Regions from separate parts of the Photorhabdus kleinii genome, predicted to be linked through region 4. Evidence: predicted binding sites of a transcription regulator. Region 4 holds the regulator's gene; each other region holds the start of a gene.
What was found. Region 4 encodes PurR, which represses purine synthesis genes. Its sites were predicted from a motif close to CANGCAAACGTTTGCNTG; they were not measured.

Region 1 (5,167 bases), 170 kb from region 4:
TTAGAAATTCAACCAGGTTGGTTTCTGGATTGATCAGAATTGGCGTAATGTGTGGCCGCAGATGTTGACGAAAATATTGACGTAACCAGATTTGTTGATTTGGTGAAATTTGTCGTTCATTGATGAGAAAAATTTGATTGCGAGCTATTTCTAGTAGCAATTCATTATAGAGCACATCAAATTCTTGATCGGTTTTAGCCACTTTAGCTTGAATTTTTTTCAACACATTTCGAGCGCTGGTGGCTGATCCTCGTTCTTCATTGATTAATATTCGCCGTTTCACATCAGCAAAACGGACTTTGTAAAATTCATCCAGATTATTGGAGTAAATACCAAGGAACCGCATCCGTTCTATTAATGGATTGCTCTTATCCGCTGCTTCTTGAAGCACACGTTCGTTGAATGATAACCAACTCAGTTCTTTCTCGGTATAGAGCCTGTCTTGGGACATTGTTACTCCAGGTGTTGAGGTAAAAGTATTGAAACTTTGAATACGACGGGGCGTCGTTTGTCGCTATCTTATCGGCAGTAGCTGTTGACTCATTTTTTCATCTTCCTTAGATGCAAAATATTGATGTTGGAAAACGCACATGCGAATGGCTGTGCGGTAACTGCCATTAATAAAGAATTCATCTATTAATTCGCCCTCAGTATAGAAACCTAGTTTATTATAGATGTGAATGGCTTTAACATTCTCTTTATCAACAATCAGGTAGAGTTTATACAGATTAAGTACGGAAAATGCATATTCCATTGCCAGTTTTGCCGCTTTGGTTGCATGGCCTTGGCCCTGATAGGCGGGATCGATAATAATCTGAAATTCTGACCGGCGGTGGATATAGTCGATTTCGACTAATTCAACCAAACCCACTTTGGCGTCAGAACTTGCGATAATAAACCGGCGCTCGCTCTGGTCGTGAATATGTTTGTCATAGAGATCGCACAGTTCAACGAAAGCTTCATAAGGTTCTTCGAACCAGTAACGCATGACGCTAGCATTGTTATCTAATTGATGGATAAAAGGCAGATCTTCCCGCTCAAGGGGGCGTAACCTAACAGGTGGAGTATGAGAACCACCAGACATTTGACACCTCAGTGTTTTTAATAAAAAAGGAGCATATACCCGTCATCTTTCAAGTTGCCTCTTTGTTGGTTGCACTCGCTCACCCCAGTCACATAGTTACCTATGCTCCCGGGGATTCTCTCCCTTGCCGTCGCGATGCATCTTGAAATCCATAGGGTATAATTAATAATAGTTCGCAGTGCTGGATATGTTACCACAGCACTGTAATTAGTCGTTAATAATAGATTATTCTGCGGCATAGCCTTCTGGAGGGAGGATCTTTCCATCCAGATACGCTTTGCCATTAACCATATTTAGGCGCCCTTCGATAAACCAGTTGATAACTAATGGATAGATGTTGTGTTCCTGAGTCTGAACCCGTTTAACAACCTCATTTTCCTGATCTCCGGCAAAAATAGGAACTTTAGCTTGCAAGATCACCGGGCCGCCATCCAACTCTTCTGTTACAAAATGGACGGAAGTGCCGTGTTCTGTATCTCCATTTGCTATCGCTTTGCGGTGAGTATGCAGACCAGGATATTTGGGTAACAGAGAAGGATGAATATTTAACAGCCGGCCAAGATAGTGCTGAACAAAATCTGGCGTCAGAATACGCATATAACCCGCGAGGACCAGCAAGTCTGGTTGATACTGATCAATCACGTGTTTTAGCGCTTCATCATAAGCCTGACGATCTACATAGTTTTTCGGGCTAATGACATGGGTGGGAATATCTGCCTGTTTAGCGCGTAACAGACCGTAAGCATTTGCGGTATTACTCAATACCGCGCAAACCTGCCCATTGATTCTGTTCTGCTGGCAGGCGTCAATCACCGCCTGGAGATTGCTGCCGCTGCCAGAGATGAGTACAACGATATTTTTCATTTAATGATAACCTGTTGTTCACCCTCTTTCAGTGTCGCGATAGTGCCGATTTGCCAGGCTTTTTCACCGGCAGCAGTGAGTAATTCAATCGCGTGTTCAACGGCTGTTGGTGGTAATGCAATCACCATTCCAACACCACAGTTGAATGTACGGTACATTTCATGACGGCTGACATTGCCTGTCTGTTGCAGCCAGTTAAATATGGCCGGCCATTGCCAACTGGATTCGTTAATCTGTGCTTGGGTATTTTCAGGCAGAACACGCGGAATATTTTCCCAGAAACCGCCACCGGTTAGATGAGCAATAGCGTGAATATCAACCTGTTCAATCAAGGATAAAAGGGATTTCACATAAATTTTTGTCGGGGCGAGTAGGTGATCTGCCAATGATTTACCTTCAAGCTCTGTTGCTTCTGGATCGGTGTTGTTGACGGCCAGAATTTTGCGTATCAGAGAATAGCCGTTTGAGTGAGGGCCACTGGCGGCGAGGGCAATCAAGGCATCACCCGCCTGAACTTTACTGCCATCAATGATTTCTGATTTTTCAACCACGCCGACGCAGAAGCCGGCAACATCATAATCTTCACCGTGGTACATCCCCGGCATTTCTGCGGTTTCACCACCAACCAGAGCACAGCCGGATAATTGACAGCCTTCTGCGATACCGCTGATAACGCTGGCAGCCGTATCAACATCCAGTTTCCCGGTTGCATAGTAATCAAGGAAAAACAGGGGTTCTGCACCTTGAACAACCAGGTCATTGACACACATTGCAACTAAGTCAATGCCGATAGTGTCATGACGTTTGAGATCCATTGCCAGACGCAACTTGGTGCCGACACCATCAGTACCAGAAACCAGAATTGGCTCGCGGTATTTTTGTGGTAATGCACATAAAGCGCCAAACCCACCTAAACCGCCCATAACTTCTGGACGACGGGTCTGTTTTACAACACCTTTAATACGGTTGACTAAGGCATTACCGGCGTCGATATCGACACCGGCATCTTTATAACTGAGAGAGGTTTTGTTGGTCACTCGAAGCCCCCAAGGCGGTTGCGTTTGATAAATTAAGACAGAATAGTAGCAATTCTAACAGTCTAAGCAAACGTTTGCGAGACTCTTGTTTCGGATCTCTGTTCTCGGTAATTAGGGCTATGTTTGATGAAAATCAACGGATTGGTGGTGGTGTTATGGGTAAAAGGCGGTATAATCTCGCCGTTTTTTTGTCTGCTGGCGACATGACATACAGTAGGAGAGGTCCATGAAGATCGTTGAGGTGAATCACCCACTTGTTAAACATAAACTCGGCCTGATGCGAGCGCATGATATCAGCACCAAACGCTTTCGTGAACTGGCCGCAGAAATTGGAAGCCTTCTGACTTATGAAGCAACCGCTGATTTAGAAACAGAAAAAGTCACTATTGATGGCTGGTGTGGTCCGGTGGTAGTTGAGCAGATTAAAGGTAAAAAAATAACTGTCGTACCTATTTTGCGTGCGGGATTGGGGATGATGGATGGTGTATTGGAGAATGTTCCCAGTGCCCGGATCAGCGTCGTAGGGGTTTATCGTAATGAAGAAACCTTAGAACCTGTCCCTTATTTTCAGAAATTGGCTTCCAATATTGATGAACGTATGGCGCTGTTGGTTGACCCCATGTTGGCAACCGGTGGTTCCATGATTGCAACTATCGATTTACTGAAAAAAGCAGGCTGCCAGTCGATTAAAGTGCTAGTTTTGGTGGCTGCTCCTGAAGGTATTGCCGCGCTGGAAAAAGCCCATCCTGATGTGGAACTGTATACAGCTTCTATTGATGAGAGACTCAATGAACAGGGATACATTGTGCCTGGCTTGGGGGATGCAGGCGATAAAATATTTGGTACGAAATAATAAGTTAGCCGACTTTTGAGTCGGCTTTTTTTGGTTTTGACGCGATAATATTAAGAGGATAAATAAGATGACCCGTCGCACTATTGGAGTAGATGAGCGGCCTCCTTTTTTACAGACCATTCCACTCAGCTTCCAACATCTTTTTGCTATGTTTGGTGCGACGGTATTGGTGCCGATTTTGTTTAAAATCAACCCGGCGACAGTTCTGCTATTTAATGGTATCGGTACATTGTTGTATCTGGTGATTTGCAAAGGAAAGGTTCCGGCGTATTTGGGATCGAGCTTTGCTTTTATTTCACCGGTCTTATTGTTGTTGCCTCTGGGATATGAATTAGCCTTGGGTGGTTTTATTATATGTGGCGTGCTGTTTTGTCTGGTTTCACTGATGGTTAAGGTGGCAGGGCGAAGTTGGATTAATGCGCTGTTTCCACCTGCGGCAATGGGGGCGATTGTTGCTGTTATCGGTCTGGAACTTGCTGGTGTTGCGGCTGATATGGCGGGTTTGCGTCCGGCGGAAGGTGCCGATGTTGATTCAACAACATTGACCATTTCTCTGGTAACACTGGCGGTAACCGTTCTTGGTTCAGTTATGTTCCGTGGATTCTTGGCTATCATCCCGATTCTCATTGGCGTGTTGGTAGGTTATGCGTTGGCGTTCCTGATGGGCGTAGTTGATCTGACGCCGGTACGTGAAGCGCCGTGGTTTGCATTGCCAACTTTTTATACACCACGTTTTGAATGGTTCGCTATTATGACTATCTTGCCTGCGGCGCTGGTTGTCATAGCTGAACATGTTGGTCATTTAGTTGTGACGGCGAATATTGTGAAGAAAGATTTGCTAAAAGAGCCGGGTTTGCACCGTTCTATGTTTGCAAATGGTTTTTCAACCGTGATTTCCGGTTTCTTTGGTTCAACGCCAAATACGACTTATGGCGAGAATATTGGTGTCATGGCAATTACCAAAGTTTACAGCACCTGGGTTATTGGCGGTGCCGCGGTGCTGGCGATTTTGCTCTCCTGCGTCGGTAAATTGGCGGCAGCAATTCAGGCCGTACCAGTTCCGGTCATGGGAGGTGTCTCGCTGTTGCTTTATGGCGTTATTGGCGCATCAGGTATTCGAGTGCTGATTGATTCAAAAGTAGATTACAACAAAGCACAAAATCTTATCCTGACTTCCGTGATTCTTATCATCGGCGTCAGTGGGGCGAAAATTAATATCGGTGTTGCTGAACTTAAAGGCATGGCGCTGGCAACGATCGTAGGTATCAGTATGAGTTTGATTTTCCGTCTGGTCACGGTTTTCCGTCCCGAAGAACGATATATTGAATC
Region 2 (5,167 bases), on a different contig from region 4:
GTCGGCGGCGTACGGTAACCGGCAAAGCGCGGATCGTCAGTCAGTTCGGCATCGTTACGCCATTCTTTCAGGTTAAACGGCGGGTTGGCTAGAATATAATCGGCTTTTAGATCTGGGTGCTGGTCGTTAAAGAAAGTGTCTGCCGGTCGTTCTCCCAGATTTCCGGAAAGACCACGAATGGCGAGGTTCATTTTTGCCAGCTTGTAGGTGGTGGTGGTCAGTTCCTGTCCGTAAATGGCAATGTCACGGCTTTTACCTTTGTGGCTTTCGACAAACTTCACTGACTGCACAAACATCCCGCCAGAACCGCAGCACGGGTCATAAATTTTACCTTGGAACGGTTCCAGCATTTCTGTCAGTAGTGTTACCACGCATTTTGGGGTGTAGAACTCACCACCACCTTTACCTTCGGTCGCGGCAAATTTGCCTAAGAAGTATTCGTATACCCGCCCAACCAGATCTTCTTTGGAGAGATCCTGTACGTCGGTGTCATGGGCGAGGGTTTCGATGTTATCGATGGTATCTATCAGTGACGCCAGTTTTTTGGTTTCCAGATTCTGGCGGCTGAAGTAGTTATCCGGCAACGCACCTTTTAAGGAAGGGTTACGCTTCTCTACGGTCGACAGCGCAGTATCAATATATATTGCGATATTATCCTGTTTGGCACGTTGTTTGATAAATGACCAGCGTGCTTCTTCTGGCAGATAAAAGATATTGTCCTGTTGGTAGAATTCCTCCATGTCGACAAAGGTCTGCTGCCCTTCGTCGAGCATTTCCTGACGACGTTGTTCGAACTTGTCGCTAATAAATTTTAGGAAGACGAGACTAAGCACAACATGCTTGTATTCAGAAGATTCGACGCTGCCCCGTAATTGGTTGGCGGTGTCCCATAATGTTTCTTCAAAGCCCTTCTTTGCTTTGGTTTTTTTAGTTGGTGCTTTAGCCATTTTTCATTGCGGATTGGTTCATTTAGAGGCTATTGTACCCGAAAAGGTGATGAAATAATTCTTTTAAGTGATTATTTTTTGGCTTTGAGTATTTGAACTGACCTAAATGTATTCTGCGTTTCTTTCAACCAATGTGTCACAGTATGCACGCCTTGCCAGTATATTCTGTTTTAACCTATTGGATTGAAGAAGAATCTGCCGATTACTGTAAATGAAGTTCTATTCTTCTCTACAGGTCAATTAGAAAAATACATATATACCCGTCATCTTTCAAGTTGCCTCTTTGTTGGCTGCACTCGCTCACCCCGGTCACATAGTTTGCTATGCTCCCGGGGATTCACTCCCTTGCCGTCGCGATGCATCTTGAAATCCATAGGGTATAAAGAAAAAAATATTAATAATAAAGAAATTATTAATGTTTTACAGGAGGATAAATGTAATGTTATGGAAGATTCACGTTCATCCCATGAAAATGAAGTGAAACGTATTAATGACAATATTAATTCAATCCAGCGAAATACCATTCTTCTTTAGAGCGTTTTCTGGTTTGTTGGTGATATTTTTTATCTTGCTAATACCCTTATATATTCCCAATATACGGTAAGTTATTTATTGCTAGGAAATATTTACAATTGATTATAATTTTAACATGTTATCTTTCCATCAAAACCATATACATTCGCCATGTGTGTGTAAGTACATCTTTAACTGATGTGTCCTATTTTTTGCAGACAGACCTGACAAATGATAGTAAAAACTATTAGTATCGGGAAAACGATCACTTTAGTTTGAGAACTATTTTCAGGGAAGTAGAAATGTTACATGTACTTGCGTGGCCTGATCTGTTTATTTGCATTTTTGTCGTTTTCTTTGCTTATCTGGTTTTTGGTATGGCCGGGTTTGGTTCTGCTCTTGTTGCTAGCCCAGTTCTGGCATTTTATATTCCTGTAGCGAAAATTGTTCCTATGCTCGCGTTGGTAGATTTAACCGCCGCAGTGATTAATATTACCAGAGAGGGTAAAAAATCAGAGTTTAGTGAGCTCAAATTAATGATTCCATTAATGGTTATCGGTAGCTTGATTGGCGCCGCCATTTTATTGATGGCCCGACCTGATGTTTTAGTTCTGGTGTTGGGGTTATTTGTTGTTTTCTATTCAATTTATTCGCTATTTTTCAGTAAAACTTACCGTCAATTCCCCGCTAAAGCCGCTATTCCATTTGGTCTGAGTGGAGGTATTTTCAGTGCGCTATTTGGTAGTGGAGGTTTTCTATATGCAATTTATCTAACTGGGCGGATATCAGATAAGGAAATTTTCAGGATTACTCAGACGACTTTAATTGGTTTCAGTACCCTGACGAGAGTGATTGTTTTTGTTGTCATGGGTATTTATCTGGACACCTCATTTTTGTTATTGATACTGGTATTTATTCCAGCCATGTTGTTGGGAATCTATTTTGGTCGCCAAGTGACACTGAAAATCTCCAGAGGAACATTTTTGAAGTTTATCAATATTATTGTACTGGCTTCGGGGTTAATGCTGATATATCGTTATATATTTACTGTTTGAAATAATAACCAATAGGAATTAACGCATTCAATATAATATTATTAATTTGTTGTTTTCAGTTCATTTCATATTTATTCTCTTTGTTTTTGTTGGATAGATATAAATAAAATGAACAGTCGTGATTATAGAAATAATAATTTTTTTGCCATTTTTACTATTACCACGAGTGTCGCTGTTATTGGCATTGTCATTGGTTTGACTATCCCAATGATAGCGTTACGCTTGAATAGCCAAGGTATTGATGAGTTGTACATTGGTTTAATTTCTGCGGCTCCGGCATTGGGAGTGCTTTTGAGTGCTCCGGTCGTCCAGAAAATTGTAGCTCTGGTAGGTAAGAAACACGTCATGATGATTGCAACAGGGGTTTCTGCTGGCAGTTTGCTCCCACTTTTGGGGTCGTTGCCGATGGAGTTGCTTTTTCCTCTGCGGCTAGTTACTGGTGTTGCTAACGGGTTAATGATCTGTCTAGGTGAAACCTGGATTAATGAACTCTCTGAAGAGAATAAACGAGGCAGGGTACTGGCTGTTTATACAACAGTTTTTACTGTCAGTCAGTTGCTTGGCCCTTCTATCATTGCTTTTTATGGTATCGCAGATAAAACGCCGATACTGATTTGTACTCTGATCCATATCTTTTCACTGGTGCTCTTTGTCATGGTAGATCAGAAGAAAGGCGATAAGTTGCCGCAACACAGTAAGCAATCCAATTTCTCTATTGTTCAATTTGTGAAGATTGCACCGGCGATCTGTGGTGGTGTGCTATTTTTTTCCTTTTTCGACGGGACCATTCTTTCTATGTTTCCCATCTACGGGATGAGTTATGGGTATACCGAAGCGGTAGCTGCACTGATGATAAGTGTCATTCTTGCTGGTGATGCAGTGATGCAGCTTCCGTTTGGTTGGCTGGCGGATCATATGAATCGTATGCGCCTATACCAGATTTGTGGTGTAGCAACGCTCGGAGCAAGTGCATTATTGCCGTTTGTCATGACATATCAGTATCTTATCTGGCCTTTGTTGATTGTTTTAGGGGCAACTGCGGGGGCTATCTACACCATTGCATTGGTCCAAATCGGTCAGTATTTTTCAGGAAATGATCTGATAGTGGCTAATGCCGCGGCGGCTATGTTGTGGGGAATTGGGAGTTTGTTTGGACCACTGCTTGCCGGTATAGCGAGTTCAGTGACGCCATCAGGTTTACCTGTTCTGCTTGTCATCATTGCAGCACTGTTTCTGGTTTCAACCATGGATCGGTTTAACCCGCAAGGTGATAAAAGCTGAAGTATTCAGTTGGTAGTTGTACAGGCGTAAAAGCTGGCTGTGAATAGCAGTCAGCATTGAGTGAATCTTATTTATTATCAAGTCGTTAGTAAGTGGAATCCTAAGATTGAAACATTGCGATTAATTATCGTAAAAGGTTTAATCTCCAGAAGTCATTCTTGTGATACTTAGCTAAATAATACTGTTAGCTATTGATTTCGACACGATGATCACTGGATAATCTTTCGCCTCAAATTTTCTCACTGCTTTCTATTCTAAAAGCCAAACGATTGCTTTTGTGATTTATTGAACCGATTGGGGCAATGTTGTTGTGTTATTAAGCAAGGTGATCGTTTTCGTTTGATGAGGAAGTGGAAGAAGTACCATGAACATAATGCAGGGGAACGACATGTTTGGCACTCAGGCACCAGTTAAATGCAAACTGGACAAGTATTTTAAATTGACTGAACGTGGCACAACGGTACGCCGTGAAATTCTGGCAGGGATCACAACTTTCTTGGCGATGGTTTATTCAGTCATCGTTGTACCGGGAATGTTAGGGCAGGCAGGGTTTCCCCATACTGCTGTCTTTATTGCGACTTGTTTAGTTGCCGGTTTTGGTTCTTTGTTAATGGGGCTGTGGGTTAACTTGCCAATGGCAATTGGTTGTGCAATTTCGTTGACTGCATTTACCGCTTTTAGTTTGGTTTTAGGACAGCAAATCACTATTCCGGTTGCACTCGGTGCGGTATTTTTGATGGGATGCTTGTTTACGGTGATTTCTGTTACCGGTATTCGTTCTTGGATTTTACGCAATATACCAATGGGTATTGCGCATGGTGCAGGGATTGGTATTGGGCTGTTTTTGTTACTGATTGCGTCAAACGGTGTTGGTTTGGTCATTAAGAACCCTCTGGAAGGTTTGCCTGTTGCTTTGGGGGCGTTCACCTCTTTTCCGGTTATGATGACTCTGCTTGGGCTGGCTGTTATTTTTGGTCTGGAAAAATTGAAAGTTCCCGGTGGTGTGCTGTTAGTGATCGTGGTGATTTCAGTTATTGGGCTGATTTTTGATCCGGCGGTGAAATATCAAGGGTTCTTTAAGATACCGAGTCTGGGAGATGATGGCCTGTCCTTGATTTTTAGTATGGATATTATGGGGGCTTTGCAGCCGATTGTGTTACCCAGTGTGTTGGCGTTAGTCATGACTGCGGTGTTTGATGCGACCGGTACCATCCGTGCGGTAGCAGGGCAAGGGAACCTGTTGGATAAAGGCGGACAGATTATTAATGGCAGTAAAGCGCTGACTGCCGATTCTGTTAGTAGTATTTTTGCCGGCGCTATCGGTGCTTCTCCGGCTGCGGTATATATCGAATCAGCCGCGGGTACCGCAGC
Region 3 (5,167 bases), on a different contig from region 4:
GGCTGGGCTGAGAGTGGGTGTTTACAGCTCTCCGCATCTTGTACGTTATACCGAAAGAGTTCGTATTCAGGGTAAAGAATTACCTGAACAGGAATTCTGTCGTGTATTTGCGGATATTGAATCTCGTCGCGGTGATATTTCGCTGACTTATTTTGAATATGGCACATTAACGGCTTTGCAACTGTTTAAACAAGCTTGTCTGGATGTGGTCATCTTAGAAGTAGGCTTAGGTGGGCGACTGGATGCGACAAATGTTGTGGACGCCGATATTGCCGCTATTACCAGTATTGCAATTGATCATATTGATTGGTTGGGTGCTGATCGCGAACATATTGGTCGTGAGAAAGCAGGGGTTTTCCGTAAAGATCGCTTTGCCGTGGTTGGTGAGCAGGATATGCCATCTTCTATTGCGGAAGTTGCGGGTGAATTAGGTGCTGAGTTGTTCCGTTGTGGCATTGATTGGCGTTTCTCTCAACAGGATAAAAACTGGCACTGGCAATCTGATGATAGGCTGTTTAGCAACCTACCTTTGCCAAATGTTCCTCTGATGAATGCCGCAACGGCGATGGGTGTTATTTGTTGCCTGTTACGACAAGATGATAAAGTCAGTCGAGCTATTAATGAGAGTGCAATCCATCAAGGGTTGCAGAATGCGCAGTTACCTGGGCGTTTCCAGATAGTTCGTGAAAATCCATTGTTGATCTTGGATGTGGCTCATAATCCCCATGCAGCGGCTTATCTGGTACAGAAATTGGCCCAGTTGCCCCGTCAGCCGGGCAGTAGAATCCTTGGTGTAGTGGGTATGCTAGGTGATAAAGATATTGCCGGTACACTGACTTGCCTGTCACAGCAAATAAATGAGTGGTATTGCGCTCCATTGACTGAACAGCGTGGTGCAGATGCACAGACACTGGCTCAGCATCTTGGACAGCCACAGGTATTTACTGATGTGGAAAGTGCTTGGCATCAGGCGATGGCTGATGCTGATGAGCAAGATATTGTTGTCGTTTGTGGCTCATTCCACACGGTAGCGCATGTTATGGAGGCTCTGGACAGGGAGAAAGGAAGTGGCAAGTAAATTTCAGAATCGTTTGGTTGGTACAATTGTATTGGTAGCATTGGGTGTCATTGTGCTGCCTGCGTTGTTAGACGGCAACAAGAAATATAACGAAGATAAATTTGCATCAATTCCCTTGGTTCCAAAGCCAGGGGATGAGCAAGAAATTGACTCTATACCTCCTCTTAATCCACCAATATTATCAGTGCCTCTGGAAGATGAGACAGAGGCATTGCAGCCAGAAACACTGGAGCAGCCGGAAATACCATTGGTTACCAATCCTCAACCTGCGCCGATAGTCCCTCCTGCTGTTCAGCCAGAAGTGAAGCCTCAACCACAGATTAAGCTTGAACCAAAACCAGATACTAAGCCGCCGGCACCGGCGCTTAAACCTAAACCAGACATTAAGTCAGAGCCGAAACCTGAAGTTAAACCGGTTGAAACAGCCCCGCAAGGGCAGGCTTATATCGTACAACTGGGTGCTTTGAAAAATGCCGGAAAGGTAGATGAAATCGTTGCCAGACTACGTTTGTCTGGTTATCAGGTTTATACGGTTCCTTCATCTCCGGTTCAGGGGCAATTAACGAGAATATATGTCGGTCCGAACGCTTCTAAGCAACAACTTGACTCGGCATTATCAGAATTGAAAAGTTTGACTGGATTACAAGGGCAGGTAAGGAGTTACAGGCCGTAATAAAAGTGGGTGATGCCTATGTGACAAATAGGACAACTATCATGAAGAAGTAAATATTAAGTGACTGCGGCGATGATGATTATTCAAATTCGTCGCCTTAATTATTTTCAGTAGGATAGGAAATCTGCTACGCAAACGTTTTCGTTTTCTGTTAGAATGCACCTGAAACGGATGCCGAGGTGTCTATTTTGGAATTAAAACATGGTTTGGATTGATTACGTTATTATCGCCATTATTGGCTTCTCGGCATTAGTTAGCCTGATTCGTGGGTTTATTCGTGAGGCATTATCACTGGTCACCTGGGGATGTGCTTTCTTTGTGGCAAGCCATTTTTATACTTACTTAGCGGTCTATTTCACCCGTTTTGAAGATGAATTGGTACGTAACGGGATTGCTATTGCGTTGCTGTTTATTGCTACTTTGATTGTCGGTTCCGTGGTGAACTATGTGATAGGTTCTCTTGTGCAACGGACTGGATTGTCAGGTACTGATCGAGTACTAGGGGTCTGCTTTGGGGCATTGCGTGGTGTGCTGATTGTCGCTGCTATTCTGTTTTTTCTGGATACATTTACACCATTGGCTCGAAGTGAGGATTGGAAACAGTCACAATTGATCCCACAGTTCAGTCATATCATAAGGTGGTTCTTTGACTACCTGCAAAATGCGTCAAGTTTCTTGCCGGAGAAATATACCTCTCCGTTTGGCTGATGAGGAAGAACTACATGTGCGGTATTGTTGGTATCGTCGGTTTTACACCGGTTAACCAGTCGATTTATGATGCGTTGACGGTGCTTCAGCACCGTGGGCAAGATGCTGCGGGCATTGCCACTATTGATGGTAACAATGGGTTTCGTTTACGCAAAGCCAATGGCTTAGTGAGAGACGTATTTGAAGCCCGGCATATGCTGCGTTTACAGGGAACGATTGGGATTGGTCATGTTCGCTACCCGACAGCGGGCAGTTCCAGTGCATCGGAAGCTCAACCGTTTTATGTGAACTCTCCATTTGGTATTACATTGACACACAATGGTAATTTGACGAATGCTCATGAGTTGAAGAAAAAGTTATTTGAGAATGCCCGTCGCCATGTGAATACCACGTCAGATTCTGAGATTTTGCTTAATGTTTTTGCTAGTGAACTGGATTGTTTCCAGCATTATCCATTGGAGCCTGACAATATTTTTGCGGCAGTAGCGGCAATGCATAAACAGGTGAGTGGTGCTTATGCCTGCATTGCGATGATTATTGGTCATGGGTTAGTTGCTTTCCGTGATCCGCATGGTATTCGTCCGTTGGTTTTAGGTAAGCGTACTTTGGATGATGGCCGTAATGAGTATATGGTCGCTTCTGAAAGCGTTGCATTGGATACGCTAGGCTTTGAATTCCTGCGGGATGTTGCATCAGGTGAAGCGATTTATATTACTGAACAAGGTCAGTTATTTACTCGTCAATGTGCTGAAAATCCTTCTCTGACCCCCTGTTTATTTGAATTTGTCTATTTGGCTCGCCCAGATTCCTTTATTGATAAAATTTCGGTTTATAACGCCCGCATACGGATGGGGCATAAGCTAGGGGCGAAAATTGCCCGCGAATGGGAAGACTTACATATTGATGTGGTTATTCCAATCCCCGAAACATCTTGCGATGTTGCGCTAGAAATTGCGCGCATACTCGGTAAACCCTATCGTCAGGGATTTGTGAAAAACCGTTATGTTGGTCGGACATTTATCATGCCTGGGCAACAGGAACGCCGGAAATCAGTCCGCCGTAAACTGAATGCTAATCGAGCAGAATTCCGTGATAAAAATGTGCTATTGGTAGATGACTCTATTGTGCGTGGTACAACGTCAGAACAGATTGTTGATATGGCTCGTGAAGCCGGCGCGAAGAAAGTTTATCTTGCTTCGGCAGCACCGGAAGTACGTTTCCCGAATGTTTATGGCATTGATATGCCCAATGCAAATGAACTGATTGCTCATGGGCGTGAAGTGGATGAAATTCGCCAACTTATTGGTGTAGATGCATTGATATTTCAGGATTTAACCGATCTGATCGACGCTGTTCGTGAAGAAAACCCGGATGTTGATGGGTTTGAGAGTTCAGTATTCAATGGCGTTTATGTTACCAAAGACGTTGACCAGACTTATCTCTATTATCTGGAGAATCTGCGTAAAGACGATGAAGTAAAACTGAATAATCAGAATGAAATTGAAAATCTGGATATCTATAATGAAGGTTGATGACTTTCGGGTTTAAATAGTTGTTCAGTGTTTGTATGAGGAAAGAATGAAAAGATTAATAGTAGGGCTTACAGGAGCAAGTGGGGCCATTTATGGTATAAGGCTACTGCAAGTTTTACAACCAGTTGAAGGGGTAGAAACACATCTGGTTATCAGTCATTCTGCTCGCCAGACACTGGCACTTGAAACAGATTATAGTTTACGGGATGTGCAGGCGCTGGCTGATGTTGTATATGACAACAGAGATATCGCTGCTGTCATCTCTTCAGGTTCATTCAAAACTTCGGGCATGGTAATTCTACCATGCTCAATGAAAACCCTTTCAGGTATTGTCCACAGTTATACTGATGGATTAGTAACCAGAGCGGCAGATGTTGTATTGAAAGAAAGTCGTAAGTTAGTGCTTGGGGTGAGGGAAACGCCATTGCATTTGGGGCATCTCAGGCTGATGACTCAAGCGGCAGAAATTGGCGCGGTGATTATGCCGCCTGTGCCTGCATTTTATCATCAGCCTCAACAGATTCAGGATATTATTGACCAGACGGTTAACCGAGTGCTTGATCAGTTTGATATCGAGCTACCTTATGATCTATTTACCCGCTGGCAAGGGGTTAAAAGCGTTGAGATTTAGCAAAAACCGCCGTAAACCTTTGCCCAGTGCGTGTATATAAGGCGAAAAGCCCAAAGGGTTTTAGGGCTGGCTACTGCGACGTATCCTGACTGAATTGATATCTGCCTGTAAAACTGTAAAACAGGCTAAAATGAATGCTCTTTATCAATGAGCGCTGAATATGTTAAGAGCGACCAAAGTCCGCATCTACCCCACCCCCAAAGAGCCGGAAATGCCGCTGCATAAGCGGATCTGGCAATGCCCGGTTTTTCATGTCGAACATGACCGCGATATCAATGCGGCGATCAACATCCAGCGCAAGGGCATACTGGAATTACAGGCGGCGGGACTCGTCGTTTCTGCCCACGGAGGCCAGCGTAAATCCGTCATAAAGACGGTTGCGGCCTGAGAAGTGGGAAGCCTCGCCGTTTTTTACGGCGGGGAGCAGTCACTGTCTAGTAAGTCTTGAAATGCCTCTTTTAGCTGAAAATAGCGGAAGCCAAAACCCGCTTGTTCCAAGTTATGCGGTATTGCCTGTTGTCCGCCCAGTACCAGTGCCGCAGCTT
Region 4 (5,167 bases):
TACTCGTCACCAGTGTCAACAAGTTGCAAACGGCTGGAGAGGGCAATTTAGTATTGCTATTGATCTCGTTGTCAAACCAGAACGTAGTCGCCAGCTTATTCTTGATTTCTACCACCATTTTCCTGATATAGAACTTTTTATTCATCAGGAAGTGTTTAATGGTGTGTGGGATGCGCTGGTGAATAGTCAAGTTGATGTTGCAATTGGTGCAACCCGGGCGGCTCCAGTCGGAGAAAGGTATAGTTTCCGAGATATGGGGTTTATGCCCTGGTTATGTGTGGTTAGCGCTGACCATGCGCTAACCCAGTTGCCGGGTCCGTTATCTGATGATCAAATGCGGCCTTATCCAAGTTTGTGTCTTGAAGATACATCCCGTAATTTACCGAAGCGTGACACTTGGAATCTGGATAATCAGCGCCGGTTGGTGGTTCCTGATTGGGAGTCCGGTCTGTCTTGTCTAAACGAAGGGTTATGTGTAGGAATGGTGCCTAAGCATAGGGCAATGCCGCTTATTCGGCAGAATAAACTAACCGTGCTGGAACTGGAACAGCCTTTACCAGACAGTCCATGTTGTTTGGCATGGGTTCAAAACAGCCATTCTCCAGCATTAAGTTGGCTGCTTGACTATCTTGGCGATAGTGAAACTCTTAATGCTGAATGGCTTCAAGATGAATAAAACGAATTAACGACGATAGTCGATAAATGGACCATCCACGACAGAACGTCGCTCAACCAAACGTGGATGTACTTCAATAGTTTGTGCATCTTCACGTTTATTGATTATTCTGTCCAGTAACATGGAAAAGGCCATCTGCCCCAGTCGTTCTTTTGGTTGATGAATGGTGGTCAATGCCGGAGAGAAATAACGAGCGTTGCGTATATTGTCATAACCGATGACAGAAATATCCTGTGGGACGCGTAATCCTAATTCATCAGCAGCACAAATCGCCCCCATAGCCATAACATCTCCGCCGCAGAAAACCGCAGTCGGGCGCTGTTTTTGATTCAAGATTTGATGCATGGCTTTATAGCCCGATTCTGGTTCAAAATCCCCCTGAATAACCCATTCTTCTCTGATCGGAATGTTGGCTTCTTTTAACGCCTTTAAGAATCCTTGATGACGACCACCACCGGTATTTCGTGCCAGAGGGCCGGGGATCGCGCCAATATCACGATGACCACGTTCGATAAGATAACGACCAGCTAGATAACCGCCGTGGAATGCATTATCAATAATAGTATCGGTGAAATCACTTCTGGCCTGTCCCCAATCCATGACGACCATTGGAATATTGTGATAATCTTCCAACATTCCCAACAACTGTTCCGGGTATTCTGAACACATAATTAGCAGTCCATCCACACGTTTTTGTGCCAGCATGGCTAGATAGGCTTTCTGTTTATCAATGTTATTGTGTGAGTTACATAAAATCAGCGTATAGCCTTTGCTATAACAACTGTTTTCAACAGCCTCAATGACTTCAGCAAAATAGGGGGCTTCACTGGACGTTGCCAGTAATCCGATCGATTTTGTGTGGTTAACTTTCAGACTGCGGGCAACGGCACTGGGTGAATAATTCAGTGCCTTAATAGCAGTCCAAACAGCAGCTTTAGTATCTTCAGCGACGAAGCGGGTTTTATTAATAACATGGGATACGGTGGTGGTTGAGACGCCAGCGTGCTTAGCCACATCTTTGATCGTTGCCATGAGGTGAAAGACTCCTGACCTTTTGGTCTAAATTTAAAACGCTTTGTTAATCGCTTGCTAGCCCTTTACATAGAAGGACTAGCAATAAGTTAGCGATAAATCCTGGATTTTGTCTGATCTGGCTCAAAAGTGAAAGCAATAATCAGTGTTATAAAATGTGTGGTAATCGCTATTTATACTTTTCCTTATGTAAGGGCAATTAACCATCTCAATAGACTGGTTTTTGTCGTTATAAACTTTTTATTCTGAGGAGGCTCTATGAATACCGATTTGAAGCTTGGTTTATTTACTGCTGTCAGCACGTTGGTGATGATTGCCATTTTTGCCGCTCTTTGCTTGATCTTTGCCTGATGTTTTGAACGGGTTAGATGATTTAAAAATTGGGCTTTACGTTGAAAGGAAATTGGGCAGATAGCCTCTTTATCTGCTCTTTGTTTTTCTGCCGCTATTGTGTCTGTCATCTTAACAACCTCTACAATAAATAACCGTGAAAATCATGTCATCTGTGTCAGGATACGAAGAGATCAGGATACATATTAGTGAGAGAAAATGGTATTCTCCGCAATATTGTGACGATGTTGGTTATCAACAGACTGTTGGTTTAAAGGAAATAAAAATGACGACTACTATAGAGAAGATTGAGCGCCAAATTAAAGAAAACCCGATTTTATTGTATATGAAAGGTTCTCCTAAATTGCCAAATTGTGGCTTTTCTGCGCAGGCGGTTCAGGCTTTATCTGCGTGTGGTGAACGTTTTGCTTACGTAGATATTTTGCAAAATCCAGATATTCGTGCAGAATTGCCAAAATATGCTAATTGGCCAACTTTTCCTCAGCTTTGGGTGGAAGGTGAGTTGATAGGTGGATGCGATATTATCATTGAAATGTATCAGCGTGGTGAGTTACAAACATTAATCAAAGAAACTGCTGATAAATATCGTTCTCAGGACGAAAACGCGACAGAGTAATTTTTTAATTACTTATATACCCTATGGATTTCAAGATGCATCGCGACGGCAAGGGAGTGAATCCCCGGGAGCATAGGTAACTATGTGACCGTGGTGAGCGAGTGCAGCCAACAAAGAGGCAACTTGAAAGATGACGGGTATAGATTATTATGCTATCCCCCCATATGTTGATATATGGGGGGTATTATTGTTTAGATTTGATTATATTAATCTAGCCATTCGGCTATTTATCCAGTTTTTTCTGCGGTTGTTGCTAATGGCCAGCCACCAAGTTGTTTCCAACGGTTGACCATTTCACAGAATAATTCAGCGGTACGATCAGTATCATATAAAGCACTGTGAGCCTGATTATTATCGAATGGGATGCCGGCTGTGATGCAGGCTTTTGCTAAGATTGTTTGTCCTAACACCAGACCACCTAAAGCAGCGGTGTCAAAAGTTGCAAACGGATGAAACGGATTTCGTTTTAGTCCAGTGCGTTCCGCGGCAGCCATAACAAAGCTGTGATCGAAGTTAGCATTGTGAGCAACGATAATTGCCCGATTACAATGATTATTTTTTATCCCTTTACGAACCATTTTAAAAATAGCGTGTAGAGCTTCATATTCGCTCACTGCCCCACGTAGCGGATTTAATGGATCAATGCCGGTGAATTCTAGGGCTGCTGGTTCAAGATTGGCTCCTTCAAATGGCTCAATATGGAAGTGAAGTGATTCGCCAGGCGTTAGCCAACCTTCACCATCCATCTCCAGTGTAACGGCGGCAATTTCAAGTAATGCATCTGTTTTGGCATTAAAACCGCCAGTTTCAACATCAATAACAACAGGGTAATAACCTCTAAAACGTCCACTAAGGACGTTTGGCTCTTTTTTGTCAGACATCAGATTGAGTTACCCAGAGCGTTGCTGGCATTTTTGTTTTCAATAAGTTCAATTTTGTAGCCATCTGGATCTTCAACGAAAGCAATAATGGTTGTTCCGCCTTTTACAGGACCCGCTTCACGGGTAATGTTACCACCTGCTTTGCGAATAGATTCGCAAGTGGTTGCGACATTATCAACACCTAATGCGATGTGACCAAAGGCATTTCCCATTTCGTAATGGTCAACTCCCCAATTATAGGTCAACTCGATTACTGCTCCTTCGCTTTCATCAGCGTAGCCAACGAAGGCGAGTGAGTATTTATATTCGGTGTTTTCACTGGTGCGCAACAGGCGCATTCCTAACACTTCAGTGTAAAAATTAATGGAGCGTTGTAGGTCACCAACACGGATCATGGTATGGAGTAAACGCATAATTACCTCTAATTTAATGGTTTTACCAATATTTTTGTGCGGTAGATCGCACAAAAACCACTAACTATAACGTGTCTTACGGTTACAGTTCAATTTGTCCATAATTATAATTTATTCTTATCTAGGTTTATAATTAAATATAGTATGTGAATTGTATAGGAAACGGGATGTGATGGCTGAGCAACTAGAGTTTTTTGCTATTCCCAGTCCTTGTCGAGGAATTTGTCAGGCGAATGAGCGGGGTTTTTGTCTGGGGTGTTATCGTAGCCGGGAAGAAAGATTTAATTGGATGAAAATGTCAGATGGGCAAAAGCGTGAAGTATTGCGACTGTGCCGGCAAAGATATTTACGTGCATTGAGAGCACAAAATCAGATAGATGAAGAACCACCTGAGCAGCCATCACTGTTTTAATTATCGATTTTTGAGGTTATTGGGATTAACAATTCAATGATTTACTTATATAGGGTTATATTTTTGGCAAAGTTATAAATGTTCTACTATAATTTTAAGTATTTTGTTTGTTATTTTTTTATTTCTTGATTAACGGAAAGGCTAAGTGAGCTTATTTGATGTTTTCATAACTTTATGTTTTAAATGGAATTTTAAGCTTGATTGTGTGATAAATGTAAAATAAAAACAACATTAATGTAAAAATAGATAGCTTAGCATTTAGATGACAGCTATTCTTATAGTACTTTGAATAAAGTATTGAATGATATTTATTGGTTTCTGTTTGTTTGTATTCGTAGTTCTGATAGTTTTTATGGTAAAAATATTGTATGTTGATTGTTTGTTCTGAGTTTAAATTAAGTTTAGTTATTCTTGGTTATAGTTACCTGAATTAGTTAGTTACTAAGAATTTACTGTGATTATACAGAAGTTATATATACTTTTTTAAGGCTAGTTAGCCTGATTTAGAAAAATTTGGCTGTTATGTTTAGTAGGCTAGTTATTTAAGGAGGGACAATTGGAATCTACATTGGGATCAGATCTGGCACGGTTAGTTCGTATTTGGCGTGCTTTAATTGACTATCGTTTAAAGCCGTTAGAATTAACTCAGACTCATTGGGTAACGTTATACAATATTAGCCGGTTACCTCAGGAGCAATCTCAGATACAGTTGGCGAAAGCTATCGGTATCGAGCAACCATCTTTAGTCAGGACATTAGATCAGCTTGAGGAAAAAAAACTTATCAC

Region 1: a site for PurR is predicted at 3,049-3,066, ahead of purM (phosphoribosylformylglycinamidine cyclo-ligase). Genes of this name have one in related genera too.
Region 2: a site for PurR is predicted at 4,055-4,072, ahead of LG003_RS17090 (NCS2 family permease). Genes of this name have one in related genera too.
Region 3: a site for PurR is predicted at 1,880-1,897, ahead of cvpA (colicin V production protein). Genes of this name have one in related genera too.

What each region holds. Positions count from the first base shown of each region.
Region 1 covers NZ_JAJAFY010000001.1:66,614-71,780, forward strand. The annotation lists gene ppk1 (polyphosphate kinase 1) at 1-451, opposite strand, end outside; gene speG (spermidine N1-acetyltransferase) at 515-1,084, opposite strand; gene purN (phosphoribosylglycinamide formyltransferase) at 1,310-1,948, opposite strand; gene purM (phosphoribosylformylglycinamidine cyclo-ligase) at 1,945-2,985, opposite strand; gene upp (uracil phosphoribosyltransferase) at 3,212-3,838, shown strand; gene uraA (uracil permease) at 3,906-5,167, shown strand, end outside.
Region 2 covers NZ_JAJAFY010000041.1:7,063-12,229, forward strand. The annotation lists gene LG003_RS17075 (type I restriction-modification system subunit M) at 1-947, opposite strand, end outside; gene LG003_RS17080 (sulfite exporter TauE/SafE family protein) at 1,763-2,515, shown strand; gene LG003_RS17085 (MFS transporter) at 2,624-3,796, shown strand; gene LG003_RS17090 (NCS2 family permease) at 4,185-5,167, shown strand, end outside.
Region 3 covers NZ_JAJAFY010000018.1:16,418-21,584, forward strand. The annotation lists gene folC (bifunctional tetrahydrofolate synthase/dihydrofolate synthase) at 1-1,078, shown strand, start outside; gene dedD (cell division protein DedD) at 1,068-1,751, shown strand; gene cvpA (colicin V production protein) at 1,953-2,459, shown strand; gene purF (amidophosphoribosyltransferase) at 2,474-3,991, shown strand; gene LG003_RS10935 (UbiX family flavin prenyltransferase) at 4,038-4,622, shown strand; partial or broken gene LG003_RS10940 (zinc ribbon domain-containing protein) at 4,822-5,010, shown strand; gene LG003_RS10945 (TIGR01777 family oxidoreductase) at 5,034-5,167, opposite strand, start outside.
Region 4 covers NZ_JAJAFY010000001.1:235,836-241,002, forward strand. The annotation lists gene punR (DNA-binding transcriptional activator PunR) at 1-676, shown strand, start outside; gene purR (HTH-type transcriptional repressor PurR) at 683-1,708, opposite strand; gene LG003_RS01085 (hypothetical protein) at 1,894-2,169, opposite strand; gene LG003_RS01090 (Grx4 family monothiol glutaredoxin) at 2,325-2,675, shown strand; gene rnt (ribonuclease T) at 2,903-3,556, opposite strand; gene gloA (lactoylglutathione lyase) at 3,556-3,969, opposite strand; gene LG003_RS01105 (DUF1289 domain-containing protein) at 4,142-4,381, shown strand; gene slyA (transcriptional regulator SlyA) at 4,938-5,167, shown strand, end outside.